Regions from separate parts of the Rhizobium sp. SRI_017 genome, predicted to be linked through region 3. Evidence: predicted binding sites of a transcription regulator. Region 3 holds the regulator's gene; each other region holds the start of a gene.

The links. The regulator HrcA, encoded in region 3, represses chaperone genes, less so after heat shock. The targets are predictions, from matches to a motif close to GTTAGCACTCNCNNNNNGNGAGTGCTAAC.
Positions count from the first base shown of each region.
Region 1: groES (co-chaperone GroES) is a predicted target of HrcA. The motif match lies at 2,077-2,105, and genes of this name have one in related genera.
Region 2: groES (co-chaperone GroES) is a predicted target of HrcA. The motif match lies at 1,022-1,050, and genes of this name have one in related genera.
Region 4: groES (co-chaperone GroES) is a predicted target of HrcA. The motif match lies at 2,103-2,131, and genes of this name have one in related genera.

Region 1 covers NZ_JBYCZP010000012.1:170,230-173,605, reverse strand. The annotation lists gene groL (chaperonin GroEL) at 40-1,671, opposite strand; gene groES (co-chaperone GroES) at 1,724-2,020, opposite strand; gene AC2YI2_RS24095 (hypothetical protein) at 2,146-2,382, opposite strand; gene AC2YI2_RS24090 (hypothetical protein) at 2,657-3,097, opposite strand; gene AC2YI2_RS24085 (hypothetical protein) at 3,304-3,376, shown strand, end outside.
Region 2 covers NZ_JBYCZP010000007.1:67,913-71,288, reverse strand. The annotation lists gene AC2YI2_RS16850 (hypothetical protein) at 272-562, opposite strand; gene AC2YI2_RS16845 (usg protein) at 646-918, opposite strand; gene groES (co-chaperone GroES) at 1,198-1,512, shown strand; gene groL (chaperonin GroEL) at 1,558-3,186, shown strand; gene AC2YI2_RS16830 (Hsp20 family protein) at 3,305-3,376, shown strand, end outside.
Region 3 covers NZ_JBYCZP010000001.1:795,134-798,509, forward strand. The annotation lists gene AC2YI2_RS03985 (VOC family protein) at 1-320, opposite strand, end outside; gene rph (ribonuclease PH) at 328-1,044, opposite strand; gene hrcA (heat-inducible transcriptional repressor HrcA) at 1,208-2,254, shown strand; gene grpE (nucleotide exchange factor GrpE) at 2,386-3,006, shown strand; gene ybaK (Cys-tRNA(Pro) deacylase) at 3,011-3,376, opposite strand, start outside.
Region 4 covers NZ_JBYCZP010000001.1:397,789-401,164, forward strand. The annotation lists gene groL (chaperonin GroEL) at 37-1,677, opposite strand; gene groES (co-chaperone GroES) at 1,741-2,037, opposite strand; gene AC2YI2_RS01965 (GNAT family N-acetyltransferase) at 2,221-2,703, opposite strand; partial or broken gene AC2YI2_RS01970 (EamA family transporter) at 2,744-2,833, opposite strand; gene AC2YI2_RS01975 (chromate resistance protein ChrB domain-containing protein) at 3,026-3,376, shown strand, end outside.

The DNA of each region.
Region 1 (3,376 bases), on a different contig from region 3:
GGGGCCCTGTTTTTGCTGTGAATCTCGCAGTCGTGAAGACTACATCATTCCGCCCATGCCACCCATGTCGGGCATGCCGCCCGCAGCGTCCTTCTTCGGCAGCTCGGCAATCATGGCTTCCGTGGTCACCAGCAGGCCGGCAACCGAGGCTGCATTCTGCAGGGCCGTGCGGACAACCTTGACCGGATCGACGATGCCCATGGTGATCATGTCGCCATATTCGGAGGTCTGGGCGTTGTAGCCGAAATTCTCCTCATTCTTCTCGAGGATGCGGCCGACGACGATCGAGGCTTCGTCACCTGCATTTTCTGCGATCTGGCGAACCAAGGACTGGAGCGCACGGCGAACGATATTGATGCCGGCTTCCTGGTCGTCGTTCTCACCCTTGACGGTAATCTTGGTCGAGGAGCGCAGCAGGGCCACGCCGCCACCGGCGACAATGCCCTCTTCAACCGCCGCGCGTGTTGCGTTCAGCGCGTCGTCGATACGGTCCTTCTTTTCCTTGACTTCGACTTCGGTCGAACCGCCGACGCGGATCACGGCAACGCCGCCGGCAAGCTTGGCCAGACGTTCCTGCAGCTTTTCCTTGTCGTAGTCGGACGTGGTCTCTTCGATCTGCGCCTTGATCTGGGTGACGCGGCCTTCGATGTCCGACTTGGCGCCAGCGCCATCGACAACCGTCGTGTTTTCCTTGGTGATCGACACCTTCTTGACGCGGCCCAGCATGTCGATGGTCACGTTTTCGAGCTTGATGCCGATGTCTTCGGAGATCACGGTGCCGCCGGTCAGGATGGCCAGATCCTCGAGCATCGCCTTGCGGCGATCACCGAAGCCCGGCGCCTTGACGGCAGCGATCTTGAGGCCGCCGCGGAGCTTGTTGACGACGAGCGTCGCAAGCGCTTCGCCTTCCACATCTTCGGAGATGATCAGCAGGGGCTTGCCTGTCTGGACCACGGCTTCCAGGATCGGCAGCATGGCCTGGAGGTTGGAAAGCTTCTTCTCGTGCAGCAGGACATAGGCGTCCTCCAGCTCGGCCACCATCTTCTCGGCGTTGGTGACGAAATAGGGCGAGAGGTAGCCGCGGTCGAACTGCATGCCTTCGACGACTTCGAGTTCGGTCTCGGCGGTCTTGGCTTCCTCGACCGTGATGACACCTTCGTTGCCGACCTTCTGCATCGCTTCGGCGATGTAGGCGCCGATTTCCTTCTCGCCATTGGCGGAGATGGTGCCGACCTGGGCGATTTCTTCAGACGTGTTGATCTTCTTGGCCTTGGCCAGAAGGTCCTTGACGACGGCCGTCACGGCTAGGTCGATGCCGCGCTTGAGGTCCATCGGGTTCATGCCGGCGGCAACGGCCTTGTTGCCTTCGCGGATGATCGACGCGGCGAGAACCGTCGCGGTGGTGGTGCCGTCGCCGGCAATGTCGTTGGTCTTGGACGCGACTTCGCGGACCATCTGGGCGCCCATATTCTCGAACTTGTCGTCAAGTTCGATTTCCTTGGCGACCGAGACGCCGTCCTTGGTGATGCGCGGCGCGCCGTAGGACTTGTCGATGATGACGTTGCGGCCCTTGGGACCGAGCGTGACCTTCACCGCGTCATTGAGAATGTCGACGCCGCGCAGCATCTTTTCGCGGGCCGTACGGCCGAATTTGATTTCTTTGGCAGCCATGATGAAAACTCCCGAGCAAATTGCTCATTGGCTAGTATGGGTGGATGAACGATCAGGCGATGACGCCCATGATGTCGCTTTCCTTCATGATCAGAAGGTCTTCGCCATTGAGCTTGACTTCGGTGCCCGACCACTTGCCGAACAGGATCCGGTCGCCGGCCTTGACGTCGAGAGCGACCAGCGCGCCATTGTCGTCACGAATGCCGGTGCCGACGGCGACGACTTCGCCTTCCTGCGGCTTTTCCTTGGCGGTGTCGGGGATGATGATGCCGCCCTTGGTCTTGGCTTCGGCTTCGATGCGCCGGATCACGACACGATCGTGCAACGGCCGGAAATTGATATCCGTCATTCTAAATATCCTCAATGAAATGGGCTTTTGGCGCCTCTACGGGCCAATTTCACTGTCTTAGCACTCTCTGTGTGGGAGTGCTAGCACAATAAATTTTGAGTGAGTCGGATGGACCCGTCGAGCAATCAATCGCCGGAGAAGTCTGGCGGCAGACTGCCCGATTTGAACAGAATCACAGGGTCATCATAGATCTCGGCGTCGGCATCATGAGATTGCTCGAAGGCCACGATGCCGGCCCGGCTTTCCGAAAGACGTTTCGCGAGGTCGACCGCGATTTCGGCCGTTTTGCTCATCCTGGGCTGATCGGGGACGAGCGACCGCCCGCGTTGCTGAAAGCCGATCGTAATGAATGATTTGGTCATGTCTGATATCTCTTGCTATCGGGCAATGTCGGCCAAGGCGGTCATTGGCGAAAGTCGCTCCTGCGCGGGCGGTCTTGTGTCGAGGCTAGGCTGACATCACTGCGGCCTTGCCGCGCCCACATGTTGCGCTTCCTTGAGGAGCCGCTTTGATCTGAGATCAAAGGTCTTGCGTTCCCGCTCCACCTGCTCGCGGCGCGTGATTTCCGCTGCCACATGGTTGGTGGCGTTTTGCCGGCGCTGCCTTGGTGTTTCCGGTATCGGTTTTGCCATTGCATCAAGCCGCCATCGTCAGCATCTGGGGAATGGCGTGGTCTGCGCCCGGCGAATCATCGCTGGGGCTGAAGGCGGGAAAACCCAGCATGATGCGTCGTACAATCGTGGTTCGACCGCTGATGCGCCGCATGCGGGGCTGTCGGGTCGGCCGCGCCTCCGAGGCTGGCGCTCCACCTTCATTTTCCCATGCCTTGATATCGGCAAGTTCACGGGCCTGTACCCGCTCCGACATGTCCTGATGGAGATGATGGAACAGTTCAAATCTCAACGCCATTTCCGTCGAAATGCCCTGCTGAAAGCAGCCGATGAGAAATCGCGATGCGGCGAGTCTCGCCACAAGGGAGGCTTCGCCAGGTCCGTCGTAAAGGCCGGCATTATCGAGAACACGCCTGAGCATGTTCAAATCATCGGGTGCAAAATGCTGCTGGATCGTGGAAGACAAGATGTCCTCCTTTGTCGGGGCTAGGGCTCAATGGCCGCCCTTTCGCGATGGCGCCCTGATAAATGGCCATCGACGAGTCACCTTGCTCTTTAATCGGCGGCCGCACAACAAAATAGCGAGCCATCGAGCAAGTGCGTGCTAGGGTGTCCGCCTGCCGACGCGACGCCGCAGGAGCGGCTCGCGCCTCCAGGCACAAGGATACCCAAATGAGCAATAATGACGGGCTGTTCGACCTCAAGGAGATCGAAGCGATTACCTGCGAGTTACGCATGCTCTGCC
Region 2 (3,376 bases), on a different contig from region 3:
TCCGTAAAGGTCGAACCATGGACGAAGGCTGGGCGGACTATCCCATTCTTACGTTCGGCGAGGTTCCAGACATTCAAGTTGAGCTGCTCGATCATCCCGGAACACCGTTCCTTGGCGTCGGTGAAGCATCACAGAACCGACCCCCGCAGCTCTATCCAACTCAATCCACGATGCTTACGACCGCCGCTTGCAGGCCTTGCCTTTTATCCAACCCGGGACCCAGTGAAACGCGGGCTCATTCGCCACTTGCCGCGTCCGAGTGGAGGCTTTTCTATTTGGAAGAGTGGGAAGCAGCCGTTAGGCGCGCAATCACCGACTTCGCATGCCGAGCTTCGATGCCGATCGCACGCAGGATCGCGCCAATGACTGCGTTGCGATCGAGAGAGGATAGCGAAAGAGGCCACGACGCCCGTCCGCGTACTGGCGGATCACCATCGCCTTTGAAATTGCCTTGCCCTTCGAACGCGGCTTCGCGGGCACTTCTCCATATCTTGGTGACATCGAGGATGTCCTTCCGCTCCTCAACGCTCAGATTGCCAATCTTGTCGACACTCTCTTCCATCCACTCAGGTTCGACATGGAGACGCCGTGTTCGAAAGCCCCGACTGGCAGAGAACCATGAAAACGTGATGGCGAGTACAGGGGTCAGTGCAAGTTGAACTCGCCTGACACCTTGCGCCACTCGTTCGGGCCGATAAGGCGACGGTGGGTGTACCTCACGGAATAAAGAGGTCCGTCAAGCTTCTCTTCCCAGAATTCCAGGAATTTGCGCATCTCAGGGAAATCCGGCGCAAGATCGTAGTCCTGCCAGACATAGGTCTGGAGGACGGATTCGAAATCGGGGATACGGTAGAGAATGTGCGCCGTGGTGATGCCATAGCCTGCGAGCTGTAGCTCGAAATCGGACTTGTCCTGCATGCGTCGGTCTCCGTTTCACTCGTTGTAAAGTTGCCGGGATCGGCGCTTTCCGTCAACAAAAAAACATTAAGCGACGGCTCGTATTATCGTTCTTTATCAGGATGTTAGCAGCAAAGTTTGGCGAGTGCTAATTTTTTCCCGCAGGCCTCTTGAAAACGAAAAATGGCAAAACCAGATTTTTGCTGCCGGACGCTGAAGCAGGTCCGGCACCCCGTTCCGGACTGGTCGTCCGGTTCGGACGAGGGGAGTTTCAACATCTTGTTTGTCCAGGAGGAAAACATGAAGTTCCGACCGCTACACGACCGCGTCGTCGTCCGCCGGATCGAGTCCGACGAGAAGACCAAGGGCGGCATCATCATTCCCGACACCGCCAAGGAAAAGCCGCAGGAAGGCGAAGTCGTCGCCGTCGGCCCCGGCACCCGCGATGAACAGGGCCAGGTCGTGGCGCTTGACGTCAAGACGGGGGATCGCGTCCTGTTCGGCAAATGGTCCGGCACCGAAATCAAGGTCGACGGCGAAGACCTGCTGATCATGAAGGAGAGCGACATTCTCGGCGTGATCGAGCTGCAGGCGGAAGCCCGCAAGGCCGCTTGATTATCCACAACCAGTCATAACCTGCTGCCTATGAAGGAGTGAACCATGGCTGCAAAAGAAGTCAAATTTCACACGGACGCCCGCGAGAAGATGCTACGCGGCGTCGATATTCTCGCCAATGCGGTGAAGGTGACGCTAGGGCCGAAGGGCCGCAACGTCGTCATCGACAAATCGTTCGGCGCGCCGCGCATCACCAAGGACGGTGTCTCTGTCGCCAAGGAAATCGAACTCGAAGACAAGTTCGAGAATATGGGTGCGCAGATGCTGCGCGAGGTCGCCTCGAAGACCAACGATCTTGCTGGAGACGGCACCACGACGGCGACCGTTCTCGCCCAGGCGATCGTCAAGGAAGGAGCCAAGGCGGTCGCGTCCGGGATGAACCCGATGGACCTCAAGCGCGGTATCGACATCGCTGTCGATGCCGTCGTCAAGGAGCTCAAGGCCAACGCGCGGAAAATTTCCAAGAACGAGGAGATCGCGCAGGTAGGGACCATCTCGGCCAATGGCGACGCGGAGATCGGCCGCTTCCTCGCCGAAGCCATGGAGAAAGTCGGCAACGAGGGCGTCATCACAGTCGAGGAAGCCAAGACTGCCGACACCGAGCTCGAAGTCGTCGAGGGTATGCAGTTCGACCGTGGTTATCTCAGCCCGTACTTCGTGACCAACCAGGACAAGATGCGGGTCGAACTCGAAGACCCCTATATCCTGATCCACGAGAAGAAGCTCGCCAACCTCCAGGCGATGCTGCCCGTTCTCGAGGCGGTTGTTCAGTCCGGCAAGCCACTCCTGATCATTGCCGAGGACGTCGAAGGCGAGGCGCTTGCCACGCTCGTGGTCAACAAGCTCCGCGGCGGCCTCAAGGTCGCGGCCGTCAAGGCTCCGGGCTTCGGCGACCGCCGCAAGGCCATGCTCGAAGATATTGCCATCCTGACCGGTGGCACCGTCATCTCCGAGGACCTCGGCATCAAGCTCGAGAACGTGACGCTGCAAATGCTGGGTCGGGCCAAGAAGGTCGCGATCGACAAGGACAACACCACTGTGATTGACGGAGCTGGCTCGAAGGCCGAGATCGAAGGACGCACGACGCAAATCCGCGCCCAGATCGAGGAGACGACCTCCGACTACGACCGTGAGAAGCTGCAGGAACGTCTTGCCAAGCTGGCGGGCGGCGTCGCGGTCATCCGCGTCGGCGGCTCCACCGAGGTCGAGGTCAAGGAGAAGAAGGATCGCGTCGACGATGCGCTGCATGCGACCCGTGCGGCAGTGGAGGAAGGCGTCCTGCCCGGCGGCGGCGTCGCGCTCCTTCGGGCTGTGAACGCGCTGGACAAGGTCGACACCGCCAACCCCGATCAGCGCGTTGGAGTCGACATCGTTCGTCGGGCGATCGAAGCGCCTGTCCGTCAAATCGCCGAAAACGCGGGTGCCGAGGGCTCCGTCATCGTCGGCAAGCTGCGCGAGAAGACCGCGTTCTCCTGGGGCTGGAACGCCCAGACCAACGAATTCGGCGATCTCTATGCACAGGGCGTGATCGACCCGGCGAAGGTCGTGCGCACCGCGCTTCAGGACGCCGCTTCCGTAGCAGGCCTGCTGGTGACGACCGAAGCGATGATCGCCGAGAAGCCAAAGAAGGACAAGACTCCGGCAATGCCCGCCGGCGCGGATATGGACTTCTAACATTCGAATCGGAGGCACGCTCTGCACGGGCGTGCCTCTGAAGAACCGTCGGCCGCCTTTTGAGGGACCGACATCATCGGGACGACGTCCCTTCCATGTTGCTTACGAGGATATGGCTATGAGAACTGAATTCGACTTCGCACCGCTCTACCGCTCGAGCATCGGCTTCGACCGGGTCTTCAATCTGCTT
Region 3 (3,376 bases):
TCGGATTCGATAGCGACGCCAGCTCTCTCCAGCCTTGCCCGCCACTCGTCCAGCTCAGTGGCCTCTGCCCGGAAGCAGAGATGGCCCGGCCCTCGCGCGCCATGCGGCGGTACCGGCAGCTGACCGACCTTATAGTGGGCCTCTGTTTCGTCAGGGTTGAAGATCAAGAGCACGCCCGGCCCGCACCGATAGAAGACATGCCTGATACCGGCGCGCGTGATCTTTTCCAGTCCCAACACGCCGCCATAGAAGGCCTCGGCGGCGTCGAGATCACCGGCGTAGAGCGCGGTTTCCAGGACCTGGGATGGCGGCTTCGTCATCGTTGCGTCAGGCGATCGCCTGCTTCTGCAGTTCGACCAGCTCGGACACGCCCTTCTTGGCGAGGCCCATGAGCGTCAGCAGTTCTTCTTCGCTGAAGGGCGCACCTTCTGCCGTGCCCTGGATTTCGACGATGCCGCCCTTGCCGGTCATCACGAAATTGGCGTCGGTTTCGGCAGAGGAATCCTCGAGATAATCGAGGTCGAGCACCGGCTGGTTGGCAAAGATGCCGCAGGAAATGGCGGCGACATGGTCCTTCAGAACCTTGTCGAGCTTGACCATGTTGCGGCCTTCCATCCATTTCAGGCAATCATAGAGCGCGATCCAGCCGCCGGTGATCGAGGCCGTGCGCGTACCGCCATCGGCCTGGATGACGTCGCAATCGACGGTGATCTGGCGTTCGGAGAGCGATTCGAGGCTGACGACGGCGCGCAGCGAGCGACCGATCAGGCGCTGGATCTCCTGGGTGCGTCCGCCCTGCTTGCCCTGCGTGGCCTCACGGCGCATGCGGTCGCCGGTCGAGCGCGGCAGCATGCCATATTCGGCCGTCACCCAACCCTTGCCGGAGTTGCGCAGCCATGCTGGCGGCTTTTCCTCGACGCTTGCGGTGCAAAGCACGTGGGTATCGCCGAAACGGACGAGACAGGAGCCCTCGGCATGCTTGGAGAAGCCCCGCTCGAAGCTCACCTTGCGCATTTGATCTGTCTTCCGCCCCGATGGCCGCATGCTCGAACTCCTTCATGAATATGCGAGCGTCTTAGAGACTTTCTCACCGAAATGGAACCGGTTCTGTTGCCGCAAGCGTTCCCGTGTGCCGGAGCTAGCATTTTCCTTTGCGAAGGCGCCGCAAACCCCTATATTCCAAGATATGCATCAGTGGGTAACGCGTATGAAGGGTCTCGACGAACGGTCTGGTGAGATTTTCCGGCGGATCGTCGACAGCTATCTCGCAAGCGGCGAGCCGCTCGGATCACGCTCGCTGTCGCGGCTGCTGCCCATGTCGCTGTCACCTGCCTCCATTCGCAATGTAATGAGCGACCTCGAGGAGCTCGGGCTCATCTATTCGCCGCATACATCCGCCGGGCGGCTGCCGACACAGCTCGGCCTCAGGTTCTTCGTCGACGCCTTCATGCAGGTCGGCGATCTCTCGGAGAAGGAACGGCTGGACATCGAACGGCAGCTGAGGCCCAGCAACCGCAATATGCCGGTCGAAAGTGCGTGGAACGAGGCGAGCCAGATGCTGTCCTCCGTCTCGCGCGGCGCGGGCCTCGTCATCACTGCCAAGAGCGACACGCTGGTCAAGCATGTCGAGTTCATCAGGCTCTCGCCGGAAAAGGCGCTTGCCGTGCTGGTCGGCGGCCTGGATGAAGTCGAGAACCGCATCATCTCGCTGCCGGTCGGCATCACATCATCGCAACTCACGGCGGCCGCGAACTTCCTCAATGCCCATCTGTCAGGTCTGTCGCTTGCCGAGGCCCGCACCCGGATCGACAAGCTCACCGATACGATCCGTGCTGAACTCGATCAGCTCTCCAGCGACCTCGTCGAGCGCGGCCTCGCCATGTGGTCGGGTGACGCCGGCGACGGCCGCTCGGCCCAACTCATCGTTCGCGGTCGCGCCAATCTGCTCGAGGGCGTCGAGGGCACCGAAGATATCGAGCGGCTGCGCCTGCTGTTCGACGATCTCGAAAAGAAGGAGTCGCTCTCCGACATCCTCAGCCTTGCGGAAGGCGGCCAGGGCGTCAGGATCTTCATCGGCTCGGAGAATACGCTTTTTTCCATGTCCGGCTCGTCGCTGATCGTGGCACCCTACCGCAATGCCGAAAACCGGATCATCGGCGCCGTCGGCGTGATCGGTCCGACCCGGCTGAATTATTCGCGCGTCGTGCCGATGGTGGATTACACCGCGCAGCTGATGTCGAAGTTTTCCGGGTGACCTTCACGGCACCTGAAATGCGCGCCCTGCCCTGCGGAAGCGTGTTTCTTCGCGACAAGCCTTGATTTTTTCGCTCCAAACCTCGATATCCGCACCAAATCCCTGGAAGATTATGAGTTGCGGAGACCGTGATGACGGACGACAACAAGAACGCCTACGAGACGGAAGTGAAGGACGCCATGGCAGCCGAGCAGGCCGCTGTCGAAACGCCTGTTGCCGCGCCCGAGGCGGAGGCCGCGTTTGATCCCTTTGAGATACTCAAGGTCGAACATGCCGACCTCAAGGACAAGTATCTCAGGCTCGCCGCCGAGATGGACAATCTCCGCCGCCGCACCGAGCGCGAGATCAAGGACGCCAAGACCTATGCGGCAGCAGGCTTTGCCCGTGACATGCTTTCGGTATCCGACAATCTTCGTCGCGCACTGGATGCGGTGCCGGCCGAAGCGCGCGCTGCCGCCGAGATCGGCCTGATGGCACTGGTCGAGGGGGTGGAAATGACGGAACGTTCCATGCTTTCGGCGCTGGAGCGCCACGGCGTCAAGAAGATCGAGCCAGCCGGCCAGAAGTTTGATCCTCACTTCCACCAGGCGATGTTCGAAGTGCCCAATACCGACCTGCCGAACAACACCGTCATCCAGGTGGTGCAGGACGGCTATGTGATCGGCGACCGCGTGCTCCGGCCCGCCATGGTCGGCGTGTCCAAGGGTGGTCCCAAGACCGACGCTCCGAGCACCGCCGAGAGCGCCAGCTAGACCGTCAAGCGACGATCGCCGCGGTGATAGCCTTCGCCGCGGCAACCGCATCGGCGGGCGCGAGCCTGACCTGCAGCCCACGCTGCCCACCATTCATGTAAACGAGATCGTGCGCCATGGCTTCGATCTCGAACACGGTGGGCACCGACTTCTTCTGGCCGAAGGGCGAAATGCCGCCCACGACATATCCAGTCACTTTTTCCGCCATCGGCGGCTTCATCATGTTGGCCGACTTGCCCTTGAAGGCAGCGGCGAGCTTTTTCATGCTCACCTCCCTGTCGGACGGAAGCACGACGCAAACCGGCTTGCCATCGACCTCGGCCATCAGGGTCTTCAGCACGATCGACGGCGATACGCCGAGCGACTCGGC
Region 4 (3,376 bases), 400 kb from region 3:
GCAATGGGCAGACATCTGTAATAGGCCTGCGGCCTATTACATCATGTCCATGCCGCCCATGCCGCCCATGCCGCCAGGCATGCCAGCCGGAGCGTCCTTCTTCGGCAGTTCGGCAATCATCGCCTCGGTGGTGATGAGCAGCGAAGCGACCGAAGCGGCGTTCTGGAGAGCCGTACGGACGACCTTGACCGGGTCGACGATACCCATGGCGATCATGTCGCCATATTCGCCGGTCTGGGCGTTGTAGCCGTAGGTGTCTTCGTTCTTGTCGAGGATCTTGCCGACCACGATCGAAGCTTCGTCACCAGCATTGTCTGCGATCTGGCGAACCAGCGACTGCAGCGCGCGGCGGATGATGTTGATGCCGGCTTCCTGGTCGTCGTTCTCACCCTTGGAGGTGATCTTGGTCGAGGAGCGGAGAAGAGCGACGCCACCACCGGCAACGATGCCTTCCTGGACGGCAGCGCGGGTCGCGTTGAGCGCGTCGTCGATGCGGTCCTTCTTTTCCTTGACTTCGACTTCGGTCGAACCGCCGACGCGGATCACGGCAACGCCGCCAGCGAGCTTGGCAAGACGTTCCTGCAGCTTCTCGCGGTCGTAGTCAGACGTGGTTTCTTCGATCTGAGCCTTGATCTGCGAAACGCGGCCTTCGATGTCGCCCTTCGAGCCAGCACCGTCGACGATCGTGGTGTTTTCCTTGGAGATCGACACCTTCTTGGCGCGGCCCAGCATGTCGAGGGTCACGTTTTCGAGCTTGATGCCGATGTCTTCGGAGATCACGGTGCCGCCGGTCAGGATGGCGATGTCTTCGAGCATGGCCTTGCGGCGGTCGCCGAAGCCCGGAGCCTTGACGGCAGCGATCTTGAGGCCGCCGCGGAGCTTGTTGACGACGAGCGTAGCAAGCGCTTCGCCTTCGACGTCTTCAGCGATGATGAGCAGCGGACGCGAGGTCTGCACGACAGCTTCGAGCACCGGCAGCATGGCCTGGAGGTTCGAGAGCTTCTTCTCGTGGAGCAGAACGTAGACGTCGTCGAGGTCGGCGATCATCTTTTCGGCGTTGGTCACGAAGTAAGGGCTGAGGTAGCCGCGGTCGAACTGCATGCCTTCGACGACTTCGAGTTCGGTCTCGGCGGTCTTGGCTTCTTCAACCGTGATGACGCCTTCATTGCCGACCTTCTGCATGGCTTCGGCGATATCAGCACCGACCTGCTTGTCGCCGTTTGCGGAGATCGTGCCGACCTGTGCGACTTCTTCCGAGGTCGAGATCTTCTTGGCCTTGGCGGCGAGGTCCTTGACGACTTCGCTGACGGCCATGTCGATGCCGCGCTTGAGGTCCATGGGGTTCATGCCGGCAGCAACGGCCTTGTTGCCTTCGCGAACGATGGCCTGGGCCAGGACGGTTGCGGTCGTGGTGCCGTCGCCGGCGATGTCGTTGGTCTTCGAAGCAACTTCGCGGACCATCTGGGCGCCCATGTTTTCGAACTTGTCGTCAAGTTCGATTTCCTTGGCGACCGAAACGCCGTCCTTGGTGATGCGCGGCGCGCCGAAGGACTTGTCGATGATGACGTTGCGACCCTTGGGGCCGAGGGTGACCTTCACCGCGTCAGCGAGGATGTCGACGCCGCGCAGCATCTTTTCGCGTGCGGTGCGGCCAAACTTGATTTCTTTTGCAGCCATTTTGGAAAACTCCCGGGCTCAGTGCCCATTGGTTGTCTTGGAATAGGTGAAAGTTCCGGCCAATCAGCCGATAACGCCCATGATGTCGCTTTCCTTCATGATCAGAAGGTCTTCGCCATTGAGCTTGACTTCGGTGCCCGACCACTTGCCGAACAGGACGCGATCACCAGCCTTGACGTCGAGAGCGACGAGAGCGCCCTTGTCGTCACGGGTGCCGGTGCCGACGGCGATGACTTCGCCTTCCTGCGGCTTTTCCTTGGCGGTGTCGGGGATGATGATGCCGCCCTTTGTCTTTTCTTCGGATTCCACACGGCGCACGACGACGCGGTCATGGAGGGGACGGAAATTGGTGGTTGCCATCGTCTGTTTCCTCGATCAAATGACATTGCCGGGACTTGATGAATGGGCCCGGATGAATAACTGATGTTAGCACTCATCTCCTCTGAGTGCTAACGGCGCTGATCTAGGCTCGCCCATTTCGCGAGTCAAGGATTGCGATCGGAAAAATTTTGCCGGGAATGGTGAATCGCGAAAACGCTGCCGTCAACAGCCGCGCTCTGCGGTGCGGTTGGCCTCCACGCCATCCGCCGTCCATTGATAGAGCACGTCAGGCTCCTGCTCCTCGTTCCTCAGCCCGTCGGTTTCCTCAAGCGCGATGAATCCGTTGCGTTCGTAGAAGCTGCGCGCCGCCGCGTTGCGCTGGAACGTCCAGAGCGTGAGCTCAGTATTGGCCTTCTTCGCGACCTCGAGAAGCGCCTTGCCGATGCCGTCCCCCTGCCGTCCCGGCAGGACGTAAAGCTGGTCCACCCAGCTCGGCTGGAGCGCGATCACACCGACCAGGTCGGGAGCGAAGGCGCCCCAGATCTCGCATGCCGGAAAGAGATGCTCCTTCACGAACTGCCGGTCCTGCTCGGGCGTGTATCGTCCGACAAGCCATGGCAGGCTGTCGTCGAAGGACGCGCGCAGCACATGGGCCACGGCGTCGGCCTCTCCCGGCTCAACTTTGCGAATATCGAATGATGCCATCTCTCTCATCGATCCAGGCGGTCCCGCCCCAGTGTTCCGGATGCGCATGTCGGTGATGCAAATCGGGATAATGCGGATGCTTGTGCCGCATCGGCGCGTGCCGATGCAAGTGCGAATGCGGCTCCGTCACCCACCGTCGCAAGCGTGACGTGACGCATGCCATGCAGACATGGCGCGCCTATAGCAGACTAAATCGCCGCCGCACACCGCCGTTGACACGCTCGCGGTCATTTGACACAAATCAGGATATGGAGTGTGCGAATACTCCACGAGGCGCCAAGCTGCAGTTTCGCATCCCGATCTCAAATTCTGGAGCAAAGCCGTGGCAAATTTTGGCGCCATTTCCGCCGACAAGCTGTCGAAGCTCGTCGGCACCCCGCAATCCCCCGTTCTGATCGATGTTCGCGACGACGAGGATTTCGCGGCCCATCCCTTCATCATCCCCTCCTCGGTCCGGCTCGATTTCAACGATGTCGCGCACTGGGCCGGCAGCTATGCCGACGCATCCGTCGTCGTGACCTGCAAGCGTGGCAAGAAGCTCTCCGAAGGCGTCGCCGCCTTCCTCCGGCTCGCCGGCGCAACAGCCGAAATCCTCGAGGGCGGCAGCGAGGCCTGGATCGCCGCCGGCCTGCCGATGGTGCCGGTGGAGAAAATCCCCGGCAATACGGCGCGT